Linked DNA regions of Thiohalobacter thiocyanaticus. Each later gene encodes a partner of the first gene's protein in a complex. Links are inferred from orthologs where the notes say so. Each region holds a gene or a part of one and is shown on either strand. Other genes may lie near its edges. The genes, in order: rne and eno.

Region 1 (6,313 bases):
GGTCGGCGGCGGCAGCCTGCATGCAGCTGACGATCTGGGCCTCGGAATCCATCAGGGTTCCGTCCCAGTCGAATACCAGGAGCTTCAGCTCATTAAGACAATTATCCATGATTCCCTGTGCTTGCAATGTTTTTATAAAGCAGATTATTAATTATGAAAATGCGGATCAGATATCTGATTCCTTCCCGGGGCGCGCATTCTACCCGGATCGCATGACAAATGCGCGTCAGGCTGTCCCGCGGTTCCCGTCGGGGCTCTGTTCAATGGGGTCGCTGTGCAGCCTTTCCAATACCCCGCGCAGGTCAGCGTCCAGCGGCGCACTGACCTGAACCCGCTCGCCCGTGGCCGGGTGGTCGAAGGCGATGAAGTGGGCGTGCAGGAACAGCCGGTTCAGGCCGCGCGCCTTCAGTACCCGGTTGAAGTCCGGATCTCCGTACTTGTCGTCGCCGGCCAGGGGATGGCCGAGGTGGGCGGCATGCACCCGGATCTGATGGGTGCGGCCGGTGTGCAGTACCGCCTCGACCAGGCTGGCGCCGGGCCAGGCCTCCACCAGAGTGAAATCGGTGCGTGCCGGCTTGCCGTCCTCCGCGACCTGGACCATGCGCTCGCCGCCGCGCAGCTGGTTGCGGCGCAGCGGCGCCTCCACCCGCTGGCGTCCTGCCGCCAGCCGCCCCCGGAGCAGGGCGAAGTAGCGCTTGTCCATGCGGTTCTCGCGCAGCTGTTCGTGCAGGGCCCGCAGAGCGCTGCGGCGCTTGGCCAGGATCAGGCAGCCGGAGGTCTCGCGGTCCAGCCGGTGCACCAGTTCCAGGAACTTCGCCTCCGGCCGGCTGCCGCGCAGGGCCTCGATCACGCCGAAGCTCAGACCGCTGCCGCCGTGCACCGCCATGCCGGCGGGCTTGTCCACGACCAGCAGGCGATCATCCTCATAGAGGATGCGGTCGGTCAGCAGCCGGCCGGGGGCGGGTCCGGGACCGGGCTTCTCCGCCGCCGTGCTCACGGGCGGAATCCGGACCCGGTCCCCCGCCGCCAGCCGGTAATCCGCGCGGATCCGGCCTTTGTTGACCCGGACCTCGCCCTTGCGCAGCAGCCGGTAGATGCGACTCTTCGGCACGCCTTTCAGTATGCGCAGCAGATAGTTATCGATGCGCTGACCGGCCTCCTCGGGGCCGATTTCCCGCACCTGAACCTGTGATTTGCCGGTATTCATGGGCGGCTATCATAGCAGCCGCGGGCACCCGTGCAGAATGGAAATATTTACGCTAACCAATTGATTTGAGGGGAAGCCGTTGATATAGTTGGGAGGTCGATTTGCCCGGTTGGCCGGCGACATCACGTCACGGCGGACCGGATTTGCAGGCGACTGCGCAGCACGCGCCGACAAGTTGTCAACAGCAAACAGGTCGCACGCATGCCGCAACGCCACCCCGGGCGATACAGCCCCTGCGGTCAAGTCTGGCCGCCCGCCGTTGTATCTCCCGGTCGTTGATACGAGCAATACGGTTTTATTTCACAATGAATTTGATTGTTCCCTGTTTCATGTCAAGCACGACCGGCCTCACGGACCGGACCCGGGCAGCACTGCTGGTGCTGCTGGGCCTGACTCCCTGGCTGCAGCCGCTGCTGGACCGCACCTGGACGGCGGCACCTGTGCGCCGCGCCGCGCGGTCGGACCTGAAACGGGTCGAGCAACGGCGAGAACAGACCTATGAAAAGAATGCTAGTCAATGCAACTCAGCCCGAAGAGTTGCGCGTGGCCATGGTCGATGGCCAGAAACTCTACGATCTCGACATCGAGGTCCCCTCCCGCGAGCAGAAAAAATCCAATATCTACAAGGGTAAGATCACCCGTGTAGAGCCCAGTCTGGAAGCGGCCTTCGTCGATTACGGCGCCGACCGCCACGGCTTTCTGCCGCTCAAGGAAATCGCCCGCAGCTACTTCTCCGAACAGGCCCTGTCCGGCGACGGCCGCCCCAGCATCAAGGATGCGGTCAGGGAAGGTCAGGAGTTGGTGGTGCAGGTGGAGAAGGAGGAGCGCGGCCAGAAGGGTGCGGCGCTGACCACCTTCATCAGCCTGGCCGGGCGCTACCTGGTACTGATGCCGAACAACCCGCGCGCCGGGGGCGTGTCGCGCCGCATCGAGGGCGACGACCGCAGCCAGGTGCGCGACATCATGTCCGAGCTGAACATCCCCGACGGCATGGGCCTGATCGTGCGCACCGCCGGCGTGGGCCGCTCCACCGAGGAGTTGCAGTGGGACCTGGACTACCTGCTCCAGCTCTGGAGTGCGATCGAGGGCGCCGCCAACGAGGGCCAGGCCCCGTTCCTGATCTATCAGGAGAGCAACGTCATCATCCGGGCCCTGCGCGACTACCTGCGCTCGGACATCGGCGAGATCATGATCGACGACGCCCAGGTGTTTCAGCGGGCGCGCGAGTTCATGGAACTCGTCATGCCGCACAACCTGCACAAGCTCAAGCGCTACGACGATCCGGTGCCGCTGTTCTCGCGCTACCAGATCGAGAGCCAGATCGAGTCGGCCTTCCAGCGTGACGTCACCCTGCCCTCGGGCGGCTCCATCGTCATCGACCACACCGAGGCGCTGCTGTCCATCGACATCAACTCGGCGCGCGCCACCAAGGGCAGCGACATCGAGGAGACCGCGCTCAACACCAACCTGGAGGCGGCCGACGAGGTCGCCCGCCAGCTGCGCATCCGCGACCTGGGCGGGCTGATCGTCATCGACTTCATCGACATGTCCGCGGCCAAGCATCAGCGCGAGGTGGAGAACCGCCTCAAGGAAGCGCTGAAGATGGACCGCGCCCGGGTCCAGGTCGGACGCATCTCGCGCTTCGGCCTGCTGGAGATGTCGCGACAGCGCCTGCGGCCCTCGCTGGGCGAGTCCAGCCAGATCGTCTGCCCGCGCTGCAACGGCCACGGCACGGTGCGCGGGGTGGAATCCCTGGCCCTGTCGGTGCTGCGCATCGTCGAGGAAAACGCCATGAAGGAGAAGACCGCGCGCGTGGTGGCGCTGGTGCCGGTCGAGGTGGCGACCTTCCTGCTCAACGAGAAGCGCAAGTCGCTGTACGAGATCGAGCAGCGCTACAAGGTCAACGTCATGCTCATCCCCACCCCGTCGCTGGAGACGCCGAACTACGAGGTCCGACGCGTGCGCACCGACGAGGTCAAGGGCGAGCAGGCCGTGTCCAGCTTCGAACTGATCCCGGAAGAAAGCGTGGAAGTGGCCGAGACCGGCGGCGAGACCGTGACCCGCCGGGCGGAAGAGCCGGCCGTGAAGATGCTGGTGCCCTCCTCCCCGGTGCCGCCGCCCGCTGCCGAGGCCCCGGCCCCGGCCCGCCCGGCGGCCGGCGGTGGTCAGCCCGGTCTGCTCAAGCGGTTGTGGTCGAACCTGTTCGGCACCCCGGAACCCGCCGAGGAGACCGAGGCGCAGGAGAAACCGCGCAAGGGCGCCGGTGACGGCGGCAAGGGACGTCAGGACAGCCGCGGCGGCCGCAACGGCGGCGGTCGCAGCCGAAGCGCCGGCGGCCGCAGTGGCGGTGGACGTAACAAGCCCAAACGCCAGCCGCAGGAAGCCGGCGGCGAGAAGCCGGCCCAGGACAAGAGCAAGGGCAAGCCCAGGAGCGAAGAACCGCGGGCCGAAGCCAAGCCGGAAGCGAAGCCCGAAGCCAAAAGCGAGGCCAAACCCCAGGCCGAGGGCGGTGCCGAGTCGGGCCAGGCCCGGGAGTCCCGCGGCAGTCGTGGCGGCCGGCGCGGCCGGCGCGGCGGCAGCGGTCGACGCCGTTCGAGCGGCAACCGCCAGCGTGGTGAGAGCGGCCAGCAGCAGGCCCAGGGCGACGGCCAGTCCGAGGACAAGGACAACCGCGCATCAGCCCCGGCTGCTGGCGGCAAGGGCGGCGACGATCAGTCCAGGCAGGATGCCGGCGGCCAGAATCAGGGTCAGAGCGGCGGCGGTCAGGTCGTGGAGATGAAGTCATCCCAGGAGCGGCCGCCGGCGGAAAAGGCCGACAAGCCCGCCCGGGGTGAAGGCTCCGGCAGTGGCACCGCAGCCCCGCCCGCCGCCCAGGACAAGCCCGCCCCGAAGGCGGAGCAGCCTGCTGCACCGAAGCCGGAACAAGCGGCCCCGAAACCGGAACAGCCCGCAGCCAAGCCGGAGCCGCCGGCTCCGAAGCCGGAGCAGCAGTCCGCGCCCAAGCCGGAGCAGCCGGCCCAGGCTCCGAAGGCCGACAGGCCCGCGGGCGATGCCCCGGCGTCGAACGACCCGGCCAAGGTGGTGGGCAACAAGGAATAGCAGTTGCAGAGTCGTAGGATGGGTGGAGCGAAGCGCAACCCATCATCGCCCGGTATGACACGATGATGGGTTACGGCGCCACGCGCCTTCACCCATCCTACAGCTTGTGCTCGATGCGGATGTGTTCGAGTACTGTAGGTCGGGTTAGCGAAGCGTAACCCGACAGGCCTGGCACGGCTCATATCGGGTTACGCCCTGACGGGCTAACCCGACCTACCTGATTGCTAGAGCTTGTGCTCGATGCGGATGTGTTCGAGCAGCCCCTGCGAGGCCGCCTCGATCAGGTCCAATACCCGCTCGAAGCCCTGCCTGCCGCCATAGTAGGGATCCGGCACATCCGTGTCCTGCAGTTCCCGGGCAAATTCCAGAAACAGCTTCAGGCGCTGTTCGTAATCCGGCAGCACCAGTTCCTGCAGATCGGCATAGTTGCTGCGATCCATGGCCAGCACATAGTCGAATTCGATGAAGTCCTCGACCTGCACCTTGCGCGCACGCTGCGCGGACAGGTCATAACCGCGTTTGCTGGCGGCCTCCTGGGCGCGTGTATCCGGCGGTTCACCCACATGATAGGCATGGGTCCCGGCGGAATGGATCTCGATCCGGTGCCCCAGACCGGCCTCATCGACCACCTTCTCGAATACGCCCTGGGCCGTGGGCGAGCGGCAGATGTTGCCCATGCAGACGAACAACACCCGCACCTTGTTCTGATCAATCATACCTGTCGTCTCATTCCGTTACTGCTGTAAATCCAGATTCGCATATTCTAAAACAATAACTTACCCTCGGGAAGGCAGGCCGCACCGGGCAGTTGCAACGGCGGAAAGAATGGCTGAATATCCGGGAATGAACAGTGAATCCGAGCACGAATCGAACGACGACCTGCAGCGCCTGCGCAACGCCATTGGCCAGGTGGTGCAGGTGCAGGACCGCGCCTGCCGCATCATGGAGGTGCTGGAGGATGAAGCCTGTGTCGTGGTTGAATGCCTGGGCATGGACAAGACCATCCAGGCCAACCAGTTCGGCGACGCCACCCGCCGTGTCGCCCAGACCCGCACCATCCCCCTCTACGACCGCGAGCACAGACCGAACCCGGACATCGAGTTGCTGTTCGAGGCGCTGCAGGAGAAGTAAGACACCCCGCCTACCCCGTCATTGCGTCCTTATATCCTTGTCATTGCGAGGAACGAAGTGACGCGGCAATCTCCAAACAGCTGAGTCTGCCGTGTGAGATTGCCGCGCTTCGTTTATGCCCTCTGGGTACTCGCAATGACGGTGGAATTTGACCTGAAGTCGGCACCGTGTACCTCACTCCCCCACCACCTGCACCGCCACCGTCCGCTCCCGCGGCCCATCCAGCTCTACCAGCAGCACAGACTGATACTGCCCCAGCACCAGCCGCCCCTCACTCACCGGCACCACCTCCGAACTGCCCAGCAGCATCGCCACCAGGTGCGAATGCGCATTCTCCGGCTCATCCGGCGGACAGTCCCGCAGATGGATATCGTTATGCAGGTATTCATCCCCCGGCGAGACCAGGCGGGTGAAGAAGGCCTTCACATCCCCCAGCAGCCGCGCCTCGTTCTCGTTGATGGTCAGGGCCGTGGTGGTATGCCGGGAAGTGATGGTGACAAAGCCGTTGTCAATGCCGCTGTCAGCCAGGCAGTCGCGGATCTGCGGCGTGACATCGTGCAGGGAGATGCCGGCGGAAGTGGACAGCTGCAGTTGGAAGTATTTGCTAAGCAAATTTCACATCCGGTCGCGTTAATCGTTTCATTTGGCGCCGTCAATTACACCAAGCCTGGCGGCGGCCTCATCGCCGGGCGGAGCGCTGCATTCGACCCGGTTACGCCCGCGCTGTTTGGCAAGATAGAGCATCCTGTCCGCCGCCTCCAGAATCATCGACGGATCCGTGTCGGCCGCCGGCACCAGGGTGCTCACGCCCGCACTGATCGTCACAATGCCGTTCTCGACCGGGATCTGCTTGTCCTCAACGGCCTGCCGGCAGCG
Region 2 (6,104 bases), 230 kb from region 1 along the record:
GAGGGCCTGCGTATCCTGCAGCAGGTGAAGGATGAAATCGGCGTGCCGGTACTGACCGACGTGCACGAGGACACGCCGCTGGAAGAGGTCGCCAGCGTGGTCGATGTGCTGCAGACCCCGGCCTTCCTCTGCCGGCAGACCAACTTCATCCAGAATGTCGCCCGCCAGGGCCGGCCGGTGAATATCAAGAAAGGCCAGTTCCTCGCCCCCTGGGACATGCAGAACGTGGTCGACAAGGCGCGCGAGGTCGGCAACGACCAGATCATGGTGTGCGAGCGCGGCGTGTCCTTCGGCTACAACACCCTGATCTCGGACATGCGCGGGCTTGCCATCATGCGCGCGACCGGCGCCCCGGTGGTGTTCGACGCCACCCACTCGGTGCAGCAGCCGGGCGGGCAGGGCACCAGCTCCGGCGGCCAGCGCGAGTTCGTCCCGGTGCTGGCGCGCGCCGCCGTGGCCGCCGGCGTCTCCGGTCTGTTCATGGAGACCCATCCCAATCCGGCCGAGGCCCTGTCCGACGGCCCCAATGCCTGGCCGCTGGGCAGCATGGAAAATCTGCTGGCCACGCTGAAGGTCATCGACGCGGCGGTGAAGGAGCGGGGGTTTGCCGAGGCGGAGTTGATGTAGGTGCATCCTTGTAGGTCGGGTTAGCCCGACAGGGCGTAACCCGACGTTATTGCCGCGTTCCTGTCGGGTTACGCTACGCTAACCCGACCTGCATGCCGGCACAGCGGACACCCGAACCCGCCACGACAAACCCTCCCGAGTGCGCTAGAATTGGCGCCATTCATGCCGGGTAATCGACTTTAAGTTTAAATCGTAACTAGAAGAAATCTGGAGAAAAGATGTCTCAGATTAATAATGTCCGCGCGCGCGAGATCCTGGATTCGCGCGGCAACCCCACCGTCGAGGCCGACGTGCTGCTGGAATCCGGTGCCGTGGGCCGCGCTGCCGTGCCTTCCGGGGCCTCCACCGGCAGCCGCGAGGCGGTGGAGTTGCGCGACGGCGACAAGCACCGCTACAACGGCAAGGGCGTGCTGCAGGCCGTGGAGAACGTCAACACCGAGATCCGCGAGGCCCTGCTCGGCATGGACGCGAAGGCCCAGAAGCAGATCGATGAGAAGCTGATCGAGCTCGATGGCAGCGAGAACAAGTCGCGCCTGGGCGCCAACGCCATCCTGGCGGTATCGCTGGCCAATGCCCAGGCCCGCGCGCGCGAGACCGATCAGCCGCTGTACCGGCTGCTGGGCGGCAAGGGCCCCTTCACCCTGCCGGTGCCCATGATGAACATCCTCAATGGCGGGGCGCATGCCAGCAACAGCGTGGACATGCAGGAGTTCATGATCCTGCCGGTGGGCGCGGCCACCTTCCGCGAGGCGGTGCGCTACGGCGCCGAGGTCTTCCATGCGCTCAAGGCCGTGCTGGCCGGGCGCGGTCTTGCCACCACGGTCGGCGACGAGGGCGGCTTCGCTCCGGACCTGCCCTCCAACGAGGCCGCCATCGAGGTGATCCTGGAGGCGATCGAGAAGGCCGGTTTCGCCGCCGGCGAGGAGATATTCCTCGGCTTGGACGCGGCCAGCAGTGAGTTTTACAAAGACGGCAAATACGTACTGGAATCCGAAGGCAGGAGCTTCAGTTCGGCCGAGTTCGTCGAGTATCTGGCCGACTGGTGCGACAAGTACCCGATCATCAGCATCGAGGACGGCATGGCCGAGGACGACTGGGACGGCTGGAAGGCGCTGACCGAGAGGCTGGGCGAGAAGGTGCAGCTGGTCGGCGACGACCTGTTCGTCACCAACCCGAAGATCCTGCAGGAAGGTATCGACAAGGACATCGCCAACTCCATCCTGATCAAGGTCAACCAGATCGGCACCCTGAGCGAGACCCTAGAGGCGATCGAACTGGCCGCCAGGGCCGGTTACAGCTCAGTGGTCTCCCATCGTTCCGGCGAGACCGAGGACGTGAGCATTGCCGACATCGCCGTGGGCACCGCCTCCACCCAGATCAAGACCGGTTCGCTGTCGCGCTCCGACCGGGTGGCCAAGTACAACCGGCTGATGCGCATCGAGGACCAGCTCCAGACCCTGGCCAGCTATGCCGGGCGCAGTGCCTTCAAGCAGCTGGGATAGGTGGGCACCGCGCTGATGCGCTGGTTGCTGCTGATCCTCGGCCTGATCTTCCTCGGCCTGCAGTACAAGCTGTGGGTGGGGGAGGGCAGCCTGGCCGAGGTCTGGCACCTCAAGGGCGCGGTCGCGGAACAGGGGGCCGAGAACGAGGAACTGCGCGAGCGCAACCGCGCCCTGGACGCCGAGGTGCAGGACCTCAAGCAGGGACTTGAAGCGGTCGAGGAGCGTGCCCGCAGTGAACTGGGCATGATCCGCGACGGCGAGACCTTCTATCAGGTCATCGAGTCCGACAGGAAAGAAACGGATGATTAGCTCTGTAGGTCGGGTTAGCGCAGCGTAACCCGACAGGGCTGCCTACGGGTGTCGGATTACGCCCTGACGGGCTGATCCGACCTACGGGACCTGGACACCTGCTTATGTCACACAGCCAACGCTACTGGGCCGTCGTCCCCGCCGCCGGCATCGGCCGCCGCATGGGCGCCGAGGTGCCCAAGCAGTACCTGCCGCTCGGGCGCCAGACGGTGCTTGAACACACCCTGGATGCCCTCTACGAGGAGCCGCGCATCCAGGCCGTCTGCGTTGTCCATGCTGTCGACGATCCCTACTGGAAGACACTGCGGTATTCGGCTCCGCGTCCCCTCATCGAGGCGCCGGGCGGCGCCGAACGCAGCGACTCCGTCCTCAGTGGCATTCTCAACCTGCTCACGCAGGCGCACCCCGACGACTGGGTGCTGGTCCACGACGCCGCCCGGCCCTGCCTGCGGCGCGAGGATATTGCAAATCTCATGGATACCCTGACTGAGGACGAGGTCGGCGGCCTGCTGGCCGTGCCCACCCGCGACACCATGAAGGAGGCCGACGACCAGGGCCGCGTGGTCGCCACCCTCGATCGCAGTGTCATCTGGCACGCGCTCACCCCGCAGATGTTCCGGCTGCAGACCCTGCACGAGGCCCTGGTCCGCGCCCGCGACGACGCCCGGCCCGTGACCGACGAGGCCTTCGCCGTCGAACACCTTGGCCTGAAACCGAAACTGGTCGAGGGCCACGCCGACAACCTGAAGATCACCCGGCCCGAGGACCTGGCCCTGGCCGGATTTTATCTGCAACAGCAGGAGCGGTTATGAGAATCGGACAGGGCTTCGATGCCCATGCCTTCAAGCCGGGCGGCCGGCTGGTGCTGGGCGGGGTCGAGATCCCGCATGATCAGGGGCTGGAAGCCCACTCCGACGGCGACGTCGCCCTGCACGCCCTGTGCGATGCCCTGCTGGGTGCCGCCGCCCTGGGCGATATCGGCCGGCACTTCCCCGACAGCGATCCGCAGTACAAAGGCGCGGACAGCCGCGTGCTGCTGCGCGAGGTCATGCAGAAGATCGCGGCGAAGGGCTACCGTGTGGTCAACGCCGATCTCACCCTCATCGCCCAGGCCCCGAAACTCGCCCCCTATATCGAGACCATGCGCGCCAACATCGCCGCCGATCTGAACCTCGACCCCGACGGCGTCAACGTCAAGGCCACCACCACCGAGCGGATGGGCTTCACCGGCCGCGGCGAGGGCATCGCGGCCTTCGCCGTCGTGCTGATTGAAAACCTGTAGGACGGGTTTGGTGATCGTTGTCGGGTTACGCTACGCTAACCCGACCTACGAAGTGCAGGAGCAGAGTAGGTCGGGTTAGCCCGTGAGGGCGTAACCCGACAGGGTTCCGCCGCAACGGGCACATAGCTCGGGTTAGCCCGCAGGGCGTAACCCGACAGGATTCCGCCGGGACAAGTACGTAGGTCGGGTTAGCCCGCAGGACGTAACCCGACATATGCCGCGCCTGTTCAGAAAATATGCAGTACGTAGGTCGGGTTAGCCCGCAGGGCGTAACCCGACATATGCCGCGTCTGTTCAGAAAATATGCAGTACGTAGGTCGGGTTAGCCCGCAGGGCGTAACCCGACATATGCCGCGTCTGTTCAGAAAACATGCAGCTACCAACAGAATAACAACCGCAGATGAGCATCACCCGCAAACAGATCTTCGAAACCCTGACCCTCGCCCGCGGCCGCGAACTCGCCGCCGATTTCGGCATCGAGGGCCTCACCGGCCTGAACAAACCCGATTTCGTCGCCATCCTCAGCCGCAAGCGCAGCCTGCCGGTCGAGTACCTGCTGCACGCACTCAAGCGTGCCGAACTCAAGACCCTGTGCGAGGCGCAGGGCCTGGACAGCAGCGGCCGCGAGAAGCAGCCCCTGATCGACCGACTGCTCGGCAACGAGCCGCCCGAGCCTGAATCAGAGCCCGAAACCGAATTCGAATCTGAACCGCCCGCCAGACAGGCAACCCCCAAACCCAGGCCCGCGCCACGTCCGGCCGACCGCAAACGGGAACCGACCGCCCCAATGTTCGAGCAGACCTTCAAGAACATCGATAACGTCCTGTGGAAGGAAGCCGGCTGCGCCACCGAGCTGGACTACACCGAGCAGACCTCCTGGATGCTGTTTCTCAAGTATCTGGACGACCTGGAACGCAGGCGGGCCGATGAGGCGGAACTCCGCGGCAAGGATTATGCACCCATCATTGAAGAGGCCTTCCGCTGGTCCAGCTGGGCCGCGCCCAAGGACGAGGAGGGCAATTTCGATCACGACAATGCCCTGACCGGCCCCGACCTGATCACCTTCGTCAACACCGAGCTGTTCCCCTACCTGCAGGGCTTCCGCGAACGCGCCGCGAACACCGACACCATCGAGTACAAGATCGGCGAGATCTTCAGCGAGATCCGCAACAAGTTCCAGAGTGGCTACAGTCTGCGCGACGCCCTGGAATATGTGGACGCACTCAGCTTCCGCTCCCAGAAGGAGAAGCACGAGCTGTCGCACCTCTACGAGGCCAAGATCCGCAACATGGGCAACGCCGGGCGCAACGGCGGCGAGTACTACACCCCGCGCCCGTTGATCCGCGCCATGATCCGGGTGATCGACCCGCGGATCGGCGAAACCATCTACGACGCCGCGGCCGGTTCCTGCGGCTTCCTGTGCGAGGCCTACGACTACCTGCGCTACGGCCCCGAGGGCCCGGACGGGGCCAACCATCCGAAGCTCTCCACCCAGGACCTGGAAACCCTGCAGACCCGCACCTTCACCGCCAAGGAGAAGAAGAGCCTGCCCTATGTCATCGGGCTGATGAACATGATCCTGCACGGCATCGAGGCGCCCAACATCATCCACACCAACAGCCTCACCGAGAAGCTCGCCGACATCCAGGAGAAGAACCGCTTCGACATCATCCTCGCCAACCCGCCATTCGGCGGCAAGGAGCGCAAGGAGATACAGAACAACTTCGATATCAGGACCGGCGAGACCGCCTTCCTGTTCCTGCAGCACTTCATCAAGCATCTCAAGGCCGGCGGCCGCGCGGCCATCGTCATCAAGAACACCTTCCTTTCCAACTCCGACAACGCCTCCCGCGCCCTGCGCCGGGAACTGCTGGAGAACTGCAACCTGCACACCATCCTCGACTGCCCCGGCGGCACCTTCCTCGGCGCCGGCGTGAAGACCGTGGTGCTCTTTTTTGAGAAGGGCCGGCCCACGCAGAACATCTGGTACTACCACCTCGACCCCGGCCGCAGCCTGGGCAAGACCAGCCCGCTCAACGATGACGACCTGCAGGAATTCGTCGAGCTGCAGGCGAGTTTTGCCGACTCCGATGAATCCTGGACCGTGAACATCGAGGACATCGACCCGGAGACCTGGGACCTGTCGGTGAAGAATCCCAACAAGGTCGAGGAGGATCCCCTGCGCGATCCGGAGGTCATCATCAACGAGATCGAGACGCTGGATCGGGAGAGTGAGGAGATTCTGGAGGGGATTAGGGGGATGTTATGAGACCTGACTGGGATTGGCGTGCATTGAGTGATGTTTGTCAGATTAAGCCTCCCAAAAGAGAGGCTAAGCTGCGGCTTGCAGATGATGATTTAGTGTCCTTCGTCCCGATGGATCA

Evidence for each region.
Region 2: the proteins of rne (region 1) and eno are in contact, whole or in part, in a solved structure (PDB 2FYM), measured with the Escherichia coli proteins. The link is inferred for Thiohalobacter thiocyanaticus from one-to-one orthologs.

Annotation. Positions count from the first base shown.
Region 1 is NZ_AP018052.1:1,924,028-1,930,340, reverse strand. What follows is about bases 1,311-4,506. They hold rne (ribonuclease E), read left to right. Parts: upstream 1,311-1,705; coding sequence 1,706-4,306; downstream 4,307-4,506. Outside these bases: CFK21_RS08890 (HAD-IA family hydrolase), read right to left, coding at 1-109; 23S rRNA pseudouridine(955/2504/2580) synthase RluC, read right to left, coding at 227-1,207; CFK21_RS08875 (low molecular weight protein-tyrosine-phosphatase), read right to left, coding at 4,531-5,022; CFK21_RS08870 (hypothetical protein), read left to right, coding at 5,150-5,437; CFK21_RS08865 (secondary thiamine-phosphate synthase enzyme YjbQ), read right to left, coding at 5,612-6,049; CFK21_RS08860 (GGDEF domain-containing protein), read right to left, coding at 6,077-6,313. UniProt on the Escherichia coli protein: Endoribonuclease that plays a central role in RNA processing and decay. Required for the maturation of 5S and 16S rRNAs and the majority of tRNAs. Also involved in the degradation of most mRNAs.
Region 2 is NZ_AP018052.1:2,150,633-2,156,736, reverse strand. Bases 1-2,987 are described here. They hold eno (phosphopyruvate hydratase), read left to right. Parts: upstream 1-845; coding sequence 846-2,129; downstream 2,130-2,987. Other genes in these bases: ispD (2-C-methyl-D-erythritol 4-phosphate cytidylyltransferase), read left to right, coding at 2,543-2,987; ftsB (cell division protein FtsB), read left to right, coding at 2,145-2,438; kdsA (3-deoxy-8-phosphooctulonate synthase), read left to right, coding at 1-627. In the rest of the region: more of ispD, read left to right, coding at 2,988-3,250; ispF (2-C-methyl-D-erythritol 2,4-cyclodiphosphate synthase), read left to right, coding at 3,247-3,720; CFK21_RS10000 (class I SAM-dependent DNA methyltransferase), read left to right, coding at 4,508-5,989; CFK21_RS09995 (restriction endonuclease subunit S), read left to right, coding at 5,986-6,104. UniProt on the Escherichia coli protein: Catalyzes the reversible conversion of 2-phosphoglycerate (2-PG) into phosphoenolpyruvate (PEP). It is essential for the degradation of carbohydrates via glycolysis.